2 regions of the Halioxenophilus sp. WMMB6 genome follow, and region 2 is predicted to be linked to the other one. Evidence: predicted binding sites of a transcription regulator. Region 2 holds the regulator's gene; the other holds the start of a gene.

What was found. Region 2 encodes sigma-54, which starts transcription at its own class of promoters, with help from an activator protein. Its sites were predicted from a motif close to GTTGGCACGNNNNTNGNNT; they were not measured.
Region 1: SBL51_RS17590 (TorF family putative porin) is a predicted target of sigma-54. The motif match lies at 3,523-3,541, and genes of this name have one in related genera.

The regions. Positions count from the first base shown of each region.
Region 1 covers NZ_JAWMQR010000008.1:85,519-93,575, forward strand. Annotated here, with positions in the region: gene SBL51_RS17570 (hypothetical protein) at 1-46, opposite strand, end outside; gene SBL51_RS17575 (P-II family nitrogen regulator) at 278-616, opposite strand; gene SBL51_RS17580 (ammonium transporter) at 935-2,173, opposite strand; gene glnK (P-II family nitrogen regulator) at 2,253-2,591, opposite strand; gene SBL51_RS17590 (TorF family putative porin) at 2,766-3,443, opposite strand; gene SBL51_RS17595 (accessory factor UbiK family protein) at 3,955-4,188, shown strand; gene SBL51_RS17600 (YifB family Mg chelatase-like AAA ATPase) at 4,273-5,766, shown strand; gene SBL51_RS17605 (hypothetical protein) at 5,763-6,209, opposite strand; gene thiI (tRNA uracil 4-sulfurtransferase ThiI) at 6,406-7,869, opposite strand.
Region 2 covers NZ_JAWMQR010000003.1:421,987-430,043, reverse strand. Annotated here, with positions in the region: gene yjgA (ribosome biogenesis factor YjgA) at 1-27, opposite strand, end outside; gene mgtE (magnesium transporter) at 105-1,478, opposite strand; gene SBL51_RS10885 (HPr family phosphocarrier protein) at 1,698-1,967, opposite strand; gene rapZ (RNase adapter RapZ) at 2,002-2,868, opposite strand; gene ptsN (PTS IIA-like nitrogen regulatory protein PtsN) at 2,887-3,345, opposite strand; gene hpf (ribosome hibernation-promoting factor, HPF/YfiA family) at 3,342-3,632, opposite strand; gene SBL51_RS10865 (RNA polymerase factor sigma-54) at 3,762-5,318, opposite strand; gene lptB (LPS export ABC transporter ATP-binding protein) at 5,643-6,368, opposite strand; gene lptA (lipopolysaccharide transport periplasmic protein LptA) at 6,378-6,914, opposite strand; gene lptC (LPS export ABC transporter periplasmic protein LptC) at 6,901-7,491, opposite strand; gene SBL51_RS10845 (KpsF/GutQ family sugar-phosphate isomerase) at 7,568-8,057, opposite strand, start outside.

The DNA.
Region 1 (8,057 bases), on a different contig from region 2:
CATCATCGCTGTCAGTGTCGAAATCATCATTGTTTTCATCAGACATAAGTCACCTTCCACCAACCAAAACAAGTCACTCACAAGACAATATTTATAGCGCAAGATTTATTGCCTGGATCCAAATTTCAACCGCTTTTTTAGTATATTTTCGCCTTGAATAAGCATTCGTTAATATTGAAAGTTATATTTGACCGCACGTTCAAATTCGCGACCTTTAGTCCACAAAAAAACCCCGCCGGATGGCGGGGTTTCTGAAGATACGGACTGGATGAGGTGATTAAACGGCGTCGGCGCCAGTCTCTCCAGTTCGGATACGGATGATTTCATCCAAAGAGGTGATAAAGATTTTACCATCCCCAATTTTACCGGTTTGCGCGGCCTTGGTAATGGCATCGACCGCCTGCTCAACGACATCTTCGTCAACAGCCAGTTCGATTTTTACCTTCGGTAGGAAATCAACAACATACTCCGCTCCGCGATAGAGCTCTGTGTGGCCCATCTGACGACCAAAGCCTTTAACTTCAGTAACAGTCATACCCTGGACACCAACTTCAGAGAGCGCGCTACGCACGTCATCCAGTTTAAAGGGTTTGATAACAGCAGTGATTAGTTTCATGAACCTATCCTTCACTTATATTTAAACTTGTTGTTAGTGTTTTGGTCACGCTGTTCAAAAACCATCAGCGGAGAAGTGGATCTCAGGCCGTAACATATCACAAGTTTAGCAACTTATCAGCGACCCCATTGATGTTAAGTCCCTACGCCTGATTTTCATCAGTTTACCGCTACCGGCTCCTTAACCCGGCTGCGATTACCTCGCCAGCCATTTTGGTTAGCCTGCAGACCGAGCAGTGAGCTGCACAAGAACCCAGTTCAAATGGGAAGAAAACAAAAAGCCCGCTGATAAGCGCGGGCTTTTTGGTCAATCTTAGAGTTACTTACCAGCGGTAAATTCTGGGTAAGCTTCCATGCCACACTCGGCAAGGTCGACACCGTCGAACTCTTCTTCTTCGCTTACGCGAACGCCCATGATCACCTTGATGATGGCCCATACAACCAGGGATACCACAAATACCCAGATGAAGATGGTCAACGCACCAATGATTTGGCCGGTGAAAGAAGAACCGTCGTTAGTCAGCGGTACCAGCAACAGGCCCAGCAGACCAACTACACCGTGGACAGAGATCGCACCGACAGGATCGTCGATTTTCAGTTTATCCAGAGCCAGGATGCTGAATACTACCAACACACCACCCAGGGCACCGAAGATAGAGGCTTGCCAGATTTGTGGAGTGGAAGGCTCAGCAGTGATGGCAACCAGACCAGCCAGCGCACCGTTCAGTGCCATGGTGAGGTCAGCTTTGCCGAACAGGATGCGGGCAACGATCAAGGCAGCAACCAAACCACAAGCAGCGGCAGCGTTGGTGTTGGTGAATACCACAGCCACTGAGTTGGCGCTTTCAACCGAAGCGGTCGCCAGTACGGAACCACCGTTGAAACCGAACCAGCCCAACCAGAGGATGAAGGCACCCAGGGTAGCCAGCGGCAGGTTAGCACCAGGAATGGCGTTAACTTCACCATTCGGGCCGTATTTGCCTTTACGAGCACCCAGCAGCAGTACGCCAGCCAGAGCCGCAGCGGCACCCGCCATGTGCACAATGCCGGAACCAGCAAAGTCGCTGAAGCCCAGGTCACCCAGAGTGTACATACCGAAGACAGGGTTACCACCCCAAGTCCAGGCACCTTCCATTGGGTAGATGAAGCCAGTCATAACGATGGCAAACAGGAAGAAGGACCACAGTTTCATACGTTCAGCCACAGCACCGGAAACAATCGACATTGCCGTTGCTACGAACACAACCTGGAAGAAGAAGTCTGCGGAAGGAGCATAAGTTGCTGCGTCTTCTTCAACACCAGTGAATCCATCGCCGGTAATACCGGTCAGGAAGTAGTCACCGCCGTACATCAGGGCATAACCGCTGACGAAATACATAATGCACGCAATTGCGTACAGGGCGATGTTTTTGGTCAAGATTTCAGTGGTGTTCTTTGCACGCACCAATCCGGATTCCAGCATGGCAAAGCCAGCTGCCATCCACATAACCAGCGCGCCCATCACCAAAAAGTAAAAGGTGTCTAGGGCGTACTGAAGCTCCAAGATACTATTTTCCATAGCAGCTCTCCAAGGTTCCTATTTTTTGATTTAATGTCTTAACAGAAGTAATTAATTGTTGGTAATAAAGGGATTTTGCTCAGAGAGCATCTTCGCCTGTTTCACCGGTACGAATACGTATTACCTGTTCCAAATTGCAAACGAAGATTTTGCCATCTCCAATTTTGCCACTGTGAGAAGCCTTGCTGACTGCGTCGACCACTGCTTCTAACTGATCATCGCTGACGGCTACTTCCAACTTAGTTTTTGGTAGAAAATCAACAACGTACTCAGCACCGCGATACAACTCTGTATGTCCCTTCTGGCGACCAAAACCTTTTACTTCGGTTACAGTGATCCCCTGAACGCCCATTTCAGACAGTGCTTCGCGAACTGCATCTAACTTAAATGGCTTGATAACAGCTGTTACTAACTTCATGCCTTCCCCCTTTTATTTACCTATTGGATTGGGCGCTGCTACTAACAACTGCCCAGTCCGCTCACCCGGTGTGAATTCTCACCCACGCCGTAAAAGAAATGGCCCGACCGGTAAGCTCACTGGTAAGCGGGCACCCACAGGCGCCCGCCCTACAGCGTCACTAATCTTTGTTGATTAGAAACCTTTAGACCAGGAGACCCACACGATAGGATCGTCTTCACCTGACTCCTCATCGGCAGCGCTCAGAGAGACAGCGATGTCACCCCAATCATCCAATGATTTGCCCAGATCCAGCTGCAGGTAGCCGTAACTTACGTCACCAACGGCAGCATCACCGTCGTAATCGAAGTCGTAGAAGCCGTAAGTACCACCAATGCTCCAGCCTTCGCCCAGGTCGAAAGAGGCACCAACGTAGTAGTGCAGATCGCCCTCTACGAAGATTCCCGGCTCTTCAACATCGCTGTTAGCGGTGTAGGAGAGACCGGCAGAGAGGAATTGGAAGCTGAAATCCAGCAGGATTTCGCCAAAGTTGGCATCTTCGATGGTTGGGTAGGTGTAGTAGTTGTAAGTAACGCTGTAACCGAAGTCACCGGCTTCACCACCAAAGCCCAAGTAAAGGTCCATCTCGTTGCTGCCAAAGGCGGTGTTTGACAACCAGGTACCGGCGAAGAAACCACTCTCGTTGGAGTAGTCGATACCACCGGAAACAGCAGCGCCGTAGCCAGTTTGGGTAACACCACGCCATACGTAGTCACTAGCAACTGCTATGTTGGTGCTGATTTCAGCTTGTGCAGTTGCGCTAATGGCAGCAGCAGCCACGGCGGAAGCAAGTAAAGTTTTTGCCAATTTCATTCGTTGATCTCCAAATGTGTGCTCTATAGTTTTTCTTAAACGAAGCAGGAGGACACAACCCCAAGCCCGCCCGCCAAACTAGCACTTGATGTGCCAAAAACAAAAAAGTCTCGAAATTTCATATGGTTATAAGGAATATAGGGTTCTAAGCCCTTTTCAAAAGCAATAACACCCGCCGAAAACCGCCTTTGATGGTGGATTCAACGCTGCAACAATGCACCAATAAAATACACCAGCCACCCGCACGGTGCATATTTTCCTACTACGAGTAAGCAAGGGCGGGGTTTAGTCCGGGTATCCTCACTCTAACACCCAAAAAGCTGACCAATTGACTCTATATATTTGTAGTTTTTCTAACAAAATGGGTTTTCGGGGAGTAAAACTCCGCTTCTTCCGTGAATCAATCTCACACAACGCACCATAATGGATCCGATAATGATTTTGCGCCCCAAACTAAGGAGATAATCTCTCCGCTGGCGAACAGTCGCCGTTTCGCATTAAACTGCCAACCATGAAAACTCTCTTCGACAACCCCCTGCTTGACCGACTGCGCGAGCTCAACACCCCCAGCGCGCTTGAGCCGGTGAGCTCCGCACTGACGCAACGGCTGCTTGATCGCTACCAATTGGTCAGCCGCCAGGAGTTCGATGCCCAAAGCCGTCTTCTGGAAAAAACAGAGCAACACGTGCTCGAACTTGAGGCGCAGCTAGCGGAACTAGAGGCCAAACTGCAGGAATCCCCCTGATAGAATTGTCATAAGGTGGCATTTTTTCCGAGCGCTTAGCACAGAACTGCATGTCTTCCATGCCTAAGCCAGAGCCGCTCACTCGTGTCCCTTGCCATCATCCACTCCCGCGCCCTGCTGGGCGTTAGCGCACCACCGGTTACCGTCGAGGTTCACCTCTCCGGCGGCCTCCCAGGACTCTCCATCGTTGGCTTACCCGAGGCCGCCGTCAAAGAAGCGAGAGAAAGGGTGCGCAGCGCACTGCTCAATTGCCATTTTGAATACCCCGCCCGCCGCATCACCATCAATCTGGCTCCCGCCGATCTTCCCAAGGAGGGCGGGCGCTACGACCTAGCCATCGCCCTGGGGATATTGGTCGCCTCTAATCAACTGCCAGCCACCGGACTGGAGAGCATGGAGTTTTTAGGGGAGTTGGCACTGGGCGGGGAGTTGCGGCCGGTCACCGGAACTATTCCGGCGGCGATTGCCTGCAAGGCACTGGGGCGAGAGCTCTACCTACCCCAGGCCAATGGCGATGAAGCTGCACTGGTCTCTGATTTACGCGCCTACGTGGCTGGCGATTTGCTCAGTTTGTGTGCGCATTTGCGCGGCCAGCATCGCTTGCCGACACCATCACCGCAACCCCTCAACAAGCAGCCCAATGGCCCCGACCTACAGGACGTTCGCGGGCAGGAACAGGCTAAACGGGCACTGCAGATTGCCGCCGCCGGCTGCCACAACCTTCTTTATTATGGGCCACCCGGCACCGGTAAAACGCTACTGGCTAACAGGCTACCCGGTATTCTGCCACCACTGTCAGAAGAGCAATTGCTCGCGGTGGCTGCTGTATATTCGGTCGCCGGCCTGCCGCGTAGCTTTCAGGGGCTGCCGCCCATCCGTCACCCCCACCACACCGCGTCGGCGGTTGCCCTGGTGGGTGGTGGCAGTAACCCCAAGCCGGGGGAGATCTCACTTGCCCATCATGGCGTGTTGTTTCTGGATGAGTTGCCGGAGTTTCAAAGAACGGTGTTGGAGGTTCTGCGCGAGCCGCTGGAGTCTGGGCGAATCGATATCTCCCGCGCCAACCGCCGGGTCTCTTACCCCGCCCAGTTCCAACTGTTGGCGGCGATGAATCCCTGCCCCTGCGGCCACTACCCGGAACCCCGCTGTAGTTGCACACCGGACCAAGTTCGCCGCTACCGCACCAAAATCTCCGGGCCACTGCTCGACCGAATCGACATGCATGTACCGGTAAAGTCGCTCAAACCAAGCCAGTTACAATCGTTGCCAGAGGGGGAGAGCAGCGCCGATGTGCGCCAGCGGGTTATTGCCGCCCAAGGGGTGCAGCACGGGCGACAGGGGAAGCTTAACAGCGAGTTGAGTGGCTCAGAGCTGATGGCATACTGCCAGTTGAGTACGCCACTGGCGCAATTTCTTGAGGCGGCTACCACCAAGTTGGGCCTATCGGCCCGCGCCTACCACCGCATTTTACGGGTGGCACGCACCATTGCCGACTTGGCCAATGATGCCGATATCAGCCGGGGGCATCTGGCCGAAGCTATTGGCTACCGCCAACTCGACCGGATTGCCGGCGGTTAGAACTCATAACCAAAGGGGTTGGTTTTATCCCTGCGATGAACCCCATCGCCATCCTCCCGCTCAACGCTGACCCAAAAATCGTCAATCGCTCCGCGCCCATCCACCTGACAGGTCACGTAGTTATTGGTGCTCTCACCTTTTTTGCTGTTGCGAATTTGGGCAGAAAAGAAGACCAGATAGAGGCTTCGCTCCTGGTCATAACGGGTGGAAAGGTCATCGATTCCGTAGCTGTGCAGACTTTCGCCAACGTACTGCTTCAATTTGGTTTCGCAGACTAGATAGGCATCGGTCAACGTGACATTTTTATAGCCGCCAGCGCCTGTCTCCTGGCCCTGGAACTTGAGCACCGTGAACGAGGTAATGCCGACCGAGGTAAATACCAGGCAGACAAAAACCAGAATAATGATGAGCTGGGAACGGTTGTTTTTCGATTTACGTGCCATTGACGACCTTAGTTTAGGGCTAATAACGGGCACGACTGCAAACCGATGGAAAACAGAAAGCGCCGCTTCAAGTTTAGACGCTTTCGCAGATAGTCAGCGGGCTTTGCGATAATTCCCGGCTAGGCGATGACTAGCGGGCCCGCCATTACCAGCACTCCCTCTATTTATAGGTATGCTATAGGCATGGCCCCACACATTATTGCCCCGCATCGGCAGCCGGCCGATAGACCCCAAAATTGATATGCCCCTCGGCCGCCAACTCTCCGGCATGCAAACGGCTCATTACCCCTTGATCACAATAGAGCAGATACTGCTGCTTGGGCGCCAGCTCCTCCAGCGAACGCGCTAGCTGATAGAAGGGTATGGTCAGCACCTGCACCCCTGGAATCAGCAATGGTTTAACCTCCTGCTCATTGGGATGACGAATATCGATCACCACCGCCGCCGTCGGCACATAGGCGAACTCATCGACCGGCACCTCCTCGGCGGGGGTCAGCAGGTCGATAATGCTCTCCACCTTGGCCTCGGTTACGGCGCTGTCGAGCACTGCAAAATCGAGTAGCGCCTCGTCGGCCAGCACCCGCTCCAACTTGGCCCGGGTGGTCGGTTTTTTGGAGATGACCCCGCAATACTCCGGCATGCTGGCGGCATACTCCTCGGTACCGATAGCCCGCGCCAATTTGATGATATCGCCCTTGTCCGTGGTAATCAGTGGCCGCAGCACCAGGGTATTGGTCACCTCATCAATCACCGCCAGGTTGGTCAGGGTTTGTGAGGAGACCTGCGCCACCGCTTCGCCGGTGACCAACGCCTGGATTTTCATCCGCTCGGCGATTTGGCTGGCGGCGCGCAGCATCATCCGCTTGAGGATTACACCCATATTGGCGGGCGGCACCTTGGTAAGGATCTCAGCGACCACCGACTCAAACGGCACAGTAATAAACCGCACCAAATGGGAAGCGCCGTATTTCTGCCAGAGATAGTAGGCCACCTCTTTACAGCCAAGTTCATGGGCGCGCCCACCCATATTAAAGAAGCAGTAGTGGGTACGCAGACCGCGCTTGATGGTGAGATAGCTGGCCACCGTGGAGTCAAAGCCGCCGGAGATCAACGACAACACCGGGTCCTGGGTACCCAGCGGAAAGCCCCCCAAGCCCGGAACCTCCTGGCGCACAACAAAGAGTCGATCATCTTTGATCTCGAGCTTTACCGTGACATCGGGCTCCTTTAACTTCACCCCCCCCGTCACACAGTTTTGATTGAGACCACCACCGACATAACGCTCCACATCAATCGAGGCGAAGTCGTGGTTGCCGCTGCGCTTAACGCGCACACAGAAGGTTTTACCGGCAAGCTGGTCGCCCCATACCGAAGCCGTTGCCCGGTAGATATCGTCCTGGGTAGCAAAGTCGAAGGCATCAACGGCATAGAAGAAGGCGATACCAGGGGTTTGCGCCAACACAGTGCTGACCCTAGCCTCCAGCTCCTCATCGTCCGGGCCGGAGATCTCCAGCTTCTCCCAGTCGCGGCGCACCGAGAGCTCCCGGCTCAGGCGGCGCAGCAGGTGGTGCAGGTTATCCTGCAGCTGACGAGTGAAACGCTTGCGCACCGGCGCGCTTTTGATGGTGATCTCGGGAAACAACTTAACAATGAAGTGCATAACGTCTGGCGTGTCGATGGTTACAAAGCCGCCTAGTATAAACCAACCACCTCTAAAGCAGAGGCCCACACTCATCCATCCGCCATAAACCGAGCCGAAAAATATCACTGCAACAGGCTCTTTTCAGCGGGCCGGCGATTGGTTAGCATGGGCCGCCAACGCCAGCCTCGCCTGCCCCCTTATATAGG
Region 2 (8,057 bases):
AAAATCTTCGTCAAAACTGTCGTTCATGGTCAGTGGGTCTTGTTTGTTGCGGCTGCTGGGTGATGACGCAGGTTTACACTCCTGGTCACTCAACGGTACTGGGCTCAGGCATAAAAGTAGGTGGCCAGGCCCAGAAAGGCGAAAAAGCCCACCACATCGGTGACGGTGGTCAGTGCCACACCGCCGGCCAGGGCTGGGTCTATGCGCATGCTCTTTAAAATAATGGGCAGCATGGCGCCGGCCATGGCTGCAAAAATCAGATTGATTACCATCGCCGCCGCGATAATACCGGCGATGGCGGGATCGTCAAACCAGAATCCGGCGATCAGCGCCATAATGGTGGCCCACAGCAGGCCATTGATGATCCCGACCTGCACCTCCCGGTTGAGCAGCCAGGAGAGGTTGCTGCGGCCAATGTGGCCAAGCGCCATACCCCGGATCACCACGGTCAGCGTCTGGCTGCCGGCGACTCCCCCCATGCTGGCGACGATGGGCATCAGTACCGCCAGGGCGACCACCTTATCGATGGTGCCCTGGAAAATATTGATCACCGAAGAGGCGATTACCGCGGTCAGGAGGTTGATACCCAGCCAGATCGCCCGCCGCGGCGAGGTAGTGCGCACCGAGGCGAAGGTGTCGGAGTCTTCATCCAGACCGGCCAGGCTCATCAGGGAGTGGTCTGCCCCCTCTCGGATAACGTCAACCACGTCGTCAATGGTGACCCGGCCCAGCAGTTTACCGCTCTCATCCACCACCGGTGCCATTACCCAGTCGTGGTGTTCGAACAGGCTGGCCACCTCCTGATCTTTCATTTTGTAGGGGATGGCCACCACGTCGGTGTCCATCAGCTCCCGTACCGTCATGCCGGGGTCGCAGGTCAGCAGCTTGGAGATGGGTAACAACCCCAGGAAGATATCGCCACGGTTGACCACCACCAGACTGTAGGTGGAGTTGGGCAGCTCTTCGTGGCGGCGCAGATAGCGCAGCACTACGTCCAGTGTGATATCGGGGCGTACGGTGATGGCATCGGTGTCCATCAAGCCGCCGGCGGTGTCCTCGTCGTAGGAGAGGATCGACTCAACCCGGGAGCGGTTTTGAGTCGACATGGCGGCCAGAACTTCCTGGATAACCTGGTCGGGGAGCTGTTGCAGGATGTCGGCGACGTTATCCGCCTCCAGCTCCTCGGTCATGGCGGCCAGTTCGACGGAGTTCATATCCGACAGCAGCTGTACCCGAACGCTCTCTGGCAGCTCCTGGATGACCTCACCTTCCAGGTCTTTATCGACTATCTGCCACAACAGCATCCGGCGATTGGGTGGCGAGGAGCTCAGCAGGTGGGCTATTGCCGCCGGTTGCAGGCTGTTGAGCATGCGCCGGGTGGAGGAGAAGGCACCACTGTCCAGCGCCGATAACACCTCTTTCAACTTGGAGTGGGTTTGCCCAGTGAGGATATCGGTGCTGACTTTGTTATCGGCCATAGACTCGAATTCGATTTAGTGAGGTAGGAGCGATGTGCGGGAGTTTTCTGGATATTGGGCTGCCCGGTGGCTTGTAGGGTGCTTCAGTCCTGCCGTATTTGGGCGGCCAAGTTCCAATAAAAACAAGGGCTTAGTTTAGTTTCTGTTCGTGTTGGCTGACAAGCGCGGGCACTGGGTGATGATGAATTTTCTGCCTTTTTTAAGGCGCCAATGAGGAAATTAGTGCTCTTCCTCAAATTTATTGGCAAACAGGAGGGCGATCTCATCAATGGCTGCCTGTTCGTCGTCGCCATCGGCTTGTAACACGATCTCTGAATTGCATGAAGCTGCCAAAAGCAGAATGGACATCACGCTTTTGCAGTCGGCGGTTTTGCCATCGAAAACGATGGTGATGTTGGCCTGATATTGCGTCGCGGTTTTAACCAGCTTGGTGGCGACCCTGGCGTGCAGACCCTTGCTGTTAGTAATGGTAATGGCTTGTTGTAGCATCTTCTTTATTTGTAATTGTTAGTGAGTGGTGGGCTTATCCGGACGGCCCGGCCAGGGTGAGATCCCGGTGGCGTACCAATACGCTGGTATGTTCGGCGCTGAAGCGCGCCGCTAACTGTTTGCAGAGATAGACCGAGCGGTGCTGACCGCCGGTGCAGCCGATGGCAACCGTGATGTAACTGCGATTGCTGGCGGCAAAATGGGGCAGCCACTTCTGCAGGTAGAGGGTGATGTCCTCCAGCATCTCCAGCACCAAAGGTTCTGCCTGTAAAAAAGCTTCGACATTTTCATCCAGGCCGCTGGAGTGCTTTAGGTCGGCCTGCCAATAGGGGTTGGGCAGGCAGCGGGCATCGAAGATGAAATCCGCTTCGGCGGGCACCCCGCGTTTAAAGCCAAACGACTGGAACTGAATAGCCATGCCCAGATGCTCGGCCCCGGTGACCCACTTCTGGATCAGGTTGCGCAGCTCGTGCAGGCTCAAACCGCTGGTCTCGATCACCTGGTCGGCCAGGTCGTAGATGGGCTGTAGCAGTTCCGACTCTTTGGCGATAGCGGCTTTGAGGTCAATGGCTGTGGAGCTGAGCGGGTGTTTGCGCCGGGTTTCACTGAAGCGGCGCAGAAGGATATCGTCGCGGGCATCCAAAAAGATGACCTGTACCGATTTGCAGCCCTGCTTAAGCTGCTTTAACACCTGCGGGAAATTGCTGAGCTGATCGAGGTTGCTGCGGGTGTCGATGGTGACGGCGTAGCGCTTGCCGGCGTTGGATTGCGCGCTGACCAGGTGCACCAACAGGCCAATAGGCAGATTATCGATACAGGTCATGCCGGCATCTTCCAGCACACGCAGGGCGCTGCTGATGCCCGAACCGGAACGACCACTGATAATCACTAGTTGCATCATTGCACCCTAGTCGAGGTGTTAGTCTACTGCGATGAGAGTCTGGTAGAGCTCTTCGCTGGATTGGCACTGTCGAATTTTGCTCAACAGGTCGGCGTCTGAAAAAGTTCGCGCAATGGTCGCGAGTGTTTGCAGGTGGGTGTCATCTGCCTCCTCTGGTACCAGCAGGGCGAAGATGGCGTCTACGGGGGTGTCATCAATGGCGTCAAAGTCGACTTTATCCGACAATTTAAAAAAGGCACCCATGGTGCCCGCGCAATTTTCCAAACGGCAGTGTGGGATGGCAATACCATGGCCAATGCCGGTAGAGCCAAGCCGTTCGCGGGCCATTAATCGCCGAAACAGCTCTTCGGCATCCAGCACGGGGATGTCTTCGGCTATCAATTTGGCAATGGTTTCGAGGGTTCTTTTTTTGCTGATCCCCTCCAAGCCGCAGACAACACGGCTTGGAGCGAGAATAGAGGACAGTTTGATAGTCATCGATGGCTGCTGATTTTCTCTTTGTGCTTGAGGAGCTGTCGATCGAGCTTGTCGGTTAGGGCGTCGATAGCCGTATACAGGTCATCCGATTCGCAGTCAGCAAAAAAGTCTTTGCCGCTAACGTGGATCGAAGCTTCCGCTTTTTGTCGCATTTTTTCAACCGAGAGAATGACATTCGTACTGGTTATCTGCCCGTGGTGTTTATCCAATCGTGACAGTTTATTTTCTACGTAGTCCTTGAGGGAGTCGGTCAATTCGACATGATGCCCGCTGATTGTAATTTGCATTGCAGTTCCTCTTTGTCGATAGGGTTCGGTGAGGTACCGAACCGGTTGCTTGAGGCGGCCTGAGCCGCCGTTACTGCGCTATTCACAAGAGACTAAACAGCGCAGCAGAAACCGATAAATCCTATGTCGTTACACCAATCGCTTACGCTCGTTAGAGGCCGCGATGCCGAGCGACTCGCGATATTTCGCAATGGTACGACGGGCAACCTGGATACCCTGGTCTGACAGAAGGCTGGTGATTTTGCTGTCGCTCAGGGGTTTTTGCGGGTCTTCGGCGGCGACGAGTTTTTTGATGATGGCGCGGATAGCGGTGGAGGAGCACTCCCCGCCGTTATCGGTGCTGACATGGCTGGAGAAGAAGTATTTCAGTTCAAAAATACCCTGCGGGGTGTGCATGTATTTTTGGGTGGTGACGCGTGAAATAGTGGATTCGTGCATGCCTACATCTTCGGCGATATCGTGCAATACCAATGGTTTCATGGCCTCTGGGCCAAAATCAAGAAAGCCCTGTTGTTTGTCGACAATACAGCTGGCGACCTTGAGCAGAGTTTCGTTGCGGCTTTGCAGGCTCTTCAAAAACCAGCGAGCCTCCTGCAGGTTGTCGCGCAGGAAGGTGTTGTCTTCACTGCTGTCTGCGCGTTTAACCAAGTTGGCGTAATTACTGTTAATACGGATTTTAGGTGCGATGTCTGGGTTTAGTTCCACCAGCCAGCGTCCGCTTTTTTTACTGACAAACACATCCGGTACGATGTAGCTGGTTTCGCTGCTGCCAATCAGCTCACCCGGGTGTGGAGTCAGCTGTTGGATCAATAAAATCGCCTGTTTTAGCTCGTTCTCTTTGATGCGGCAGCGGCGCATGATCTGTTTGTAGTCGCGGTTGCCGAGCTGTAGCAGGTGTTCGCTGACGATCATTTTAGCGGCGTCGAGGCATGGCGTATCTTTGGCGAATTGATTCAGTTGTACCATCAGGCACTGCGAGAGGCTCTCGCTGCAGGCGCCAATGGGGTCGAACAGTTGCAGACGGTGCTGGACGGCGAACACTTCGTCGATGTCGAGCCGGTCGTGATCGTCTTCGTCTGTGGCGGCATCCACCTCATTAGGCGCTTCCCATTCGCTATCGTCCGCCTCTTCTGGGGTGCCATCCACCACCCGCGCCAAGCCGCGGTAGATATCTTCAATGGGGGTGGAGAGCAGGCCGCTGGGCTCAACGGCATCGATGATGGCCATCGCAATCATGCGATCGCGGTCTGACATGGGGGTGAGGTTAAGTTGCCAAAGCAGGTGTTCTTGCAGGGTTTCGGTGTTGTCTATCTGGCTGTCGAAGTAGCTGTCGTCGCGCTCGGGGCCGACATTGCCGCTACCACTGCCTTGGTAGATGTCGTCCCAATGGGTATCGACGGGGAGATCTTCGGGAATGTTCTCCTGCCAGTCAGCCTCTTCTTTGTTGGATTCGCTGATGGTTTCGGTGGCGCTGCTCTCTAGCTTGAGATCAGCGTCGGAGCTGGATGAGCTGTCGTCACCCGAGTCTTCAGACTCGCTCACCTCCAACATGGGGTTGGACTCCAGCGCCTCTTGAATCTCTTGCTGTAGGTCCAAAGTTGAGAGTTGCAGCAGGCGGATGGCCTGTTGCAACTGAGGGGTCATCGTTAACTGTTGACCGAGCTTTAGTTGTAGAGACTGCTTCATATACGACGGTGTATCCAATAACGAAGACGGAAACCGGGGGTAGCTTCAATCTGCTATCGGCAGTGTAGTATTGAATAGGTCAGCTGTGCAATATATTTAAGCAATTTTTATGCCTAGAATTCATTCGCTGGAAGTTTTATCAGGCAGGAGTGGGAGATTTGTGGCTGATCGGCGATGTCTAGCGGCTATTTACTGCTGCCGCGCGCGCTTGAGAGGAGTTGCTTTGCGCCTGCCCCGTTTGCTTGCAACCCTGTGTTTGGGTGGCTTTGGGGTCGATGGGGCTTATAGTCGCGCAAAAAGTGGTTGAGGTAAAGAGGGTGGGCTTTATAACTTGAAGCTTGCGCCAAGGTAGGTATCTCTAACCAACTGATTATTGAGCACTGTCTCGGCATTGCCTTCGGCGATAATGTGGCCGCCGCCAACGATAAAGGCCTTCTCACAAATATCCAGGGTTTCGCGAACATTGTGGTCGGTAATCAAGACGCCAATGCCGCGTTCCCGGAGGTGTTCGATAATCTGCTTGATATCGGCCACCGATTTCGGGTCCACGCCGGCGAAGGGTTCATCCAATAAGATGAAGCGGGGTTCGGCCGCCAGCGCTCGGGCAATCTCTACCCGGCGCCGTTCGCCGCCGGAGAGCGCCATGCCCAGGTTATCTTTGACGTGGGTGATGTGGAACTCCCTGAGCAGTTGATCGCAGATGGCGCGACGCTGTTTGCTTTTGAGCTCCTGGCGAGTCTCCAGAATGGCCAGAATATTGTCGCGCACACTCAATTTGCGAAATACCGAGGCCTCTTGTGGCAGGTAACCCAACCCTTTGCGGGCGCGGCCGTGCATGGGGAGGTTGGTGATATCTTCACCATCGATACTGACTGCGCCGCGATCGGCTCGTACCAGGCCGGCGATCATGTAGAAACAGGTGGTTTTGCCGGCGCCGTTGGGGCCGAGCAGGCCGACAATCTGCCCGGTGTTGACTTCGATGGATACATCGGTGACCACCGGTCGCCCGCGATAGGCTTTCGCCAAGTGCTTAGCTGATAAACATCCCATGGCGTTGGCTTACTGTTCGGTGGTGGTCTGGTTGGGGGGAATGACAATGTTGACCCGCTCGCTGCCGCCGGCCTCGGCGAGGGCGTTTTGCATGTCGTAGCGGATGGTGTCGCTGGTGATCAATGAGCCATCCTGGTCGATGCTGGCGTTGTTGATCAGGTGTACGATCTCCGAGCCCACCTCATACTCAATGCGCAGGGCTTTGGCGGTGACTACGCCCTGGTTGGCCTTGGGCTGTTGTTCAAAGATAGCGGGCTTGCCGACGGCGGTGATCTCTTTTATCCCCTCGTTGGAGTGGCTGACGGTAATGTTGTCGGCCCGGATCACCAGGCTACCCTGGATAAGGGTGGCATTGCCAATAAACTGGGTGACGCCGGTGTTCTCATTGCGCACGGCGCGATCGGAGTTGATCTTTACCGGTTGTTGCCGGTCATCGGGCAGGGCGTTGATCTGGAAACTGAGGCTCAGGGCTGTGGCGAACAGGAGCAGGCTCCTGGCCAGAAGCCGCCAAATAGGGGCGTGTGGGGCGCTATCAGCGGGGTTCATAAACACCTTGTACCTGTGATTCCAAACTTGAAACGCCTGTCAACATGTTGATGTTCAGGCCCACCGCACTGGCGATGCCCTCTGGGGTGCGAATGTTAACAGCTTCGCTGGTAGTTACCAGTTGCTTCTCTGGGTAGATCTCCAGCTTCTGGGTGGCAACCTGATACTCATCGGAATCTGTGATCGATTGGCTTACCACCACATCCCCCCATAGAGTGATCAACTCACCATTGTGTTCCGTGCGCCCATGTTTTGACCGGAATACCCACGGTTGTTCGTTATCTTTGGCGTAAATGGTGAGTTCGGGTTGCGCCAGGTCGGTGTAGCCGCGCTGGAAATTTAGCGGCTTGTTGTTTTTATAGCGCAGGAACTGTTCCGCCCGGTCGACCTTGAGCAGGTACTGCAAGCGGCCTTCGCTGCCATATTGGCGGGTGGATGAGTGCTCAATCACCGCGATGGGGGTGCGCTCGGTCGGGATTGCCAATGGCGCCACCTCCTCCCCGGGGGGCTGAAGCAGGAGCAGGGCCACCAGAACCAGCGCGCCCACAATTGCCAGGGTTACCAGCGTCCTAATCACGATTGCTGTTCCATTGCATAGCTGACGTTATTGATTAACAAAGGTCTGGTGGCGCCAAAGGGAACCATGGCGGTACTTAGACCACCCCGGCACGTAGCAGGTCGTGCAGATGAATGATTCCGGTCAAGCCGTGTTGTTCATCGGCGACAATGGCAGCAGTGATTTTTGTCGATTCCATCAGGTTGAGTGCCTCGACGGCGAGCATGGTACGGCTGACGGTTTTGGGGTTGCGGGTCATGACGTCGGTCATGATGGCCTGGCTCAGGTCGGTGCCCAGGTCGACGTGTCGACGCAGGTCGCCATCGGTGAATACCCCGACCAGTTGTTTGTCGTCGTTAACCACTGTGGTAATGCCGAATCCCTTTTCGGTCATCTCCACCAGTGCCCGCGCCAGGGGTGTGCTGGGGGATACCACCGGCACCTCGGTGTCTTTGTGCATGATGTCTTCCACCTTCAGCAGCAGCTTGCGGCCCAGAGCGCCACCGGGGTGGGAGAAGGCGAAGTCTTCCGCGGTAAAACCGCGGGCTTCGAGCAGTGCCACGGCCAGGGCGTCGCCCATCACCAGG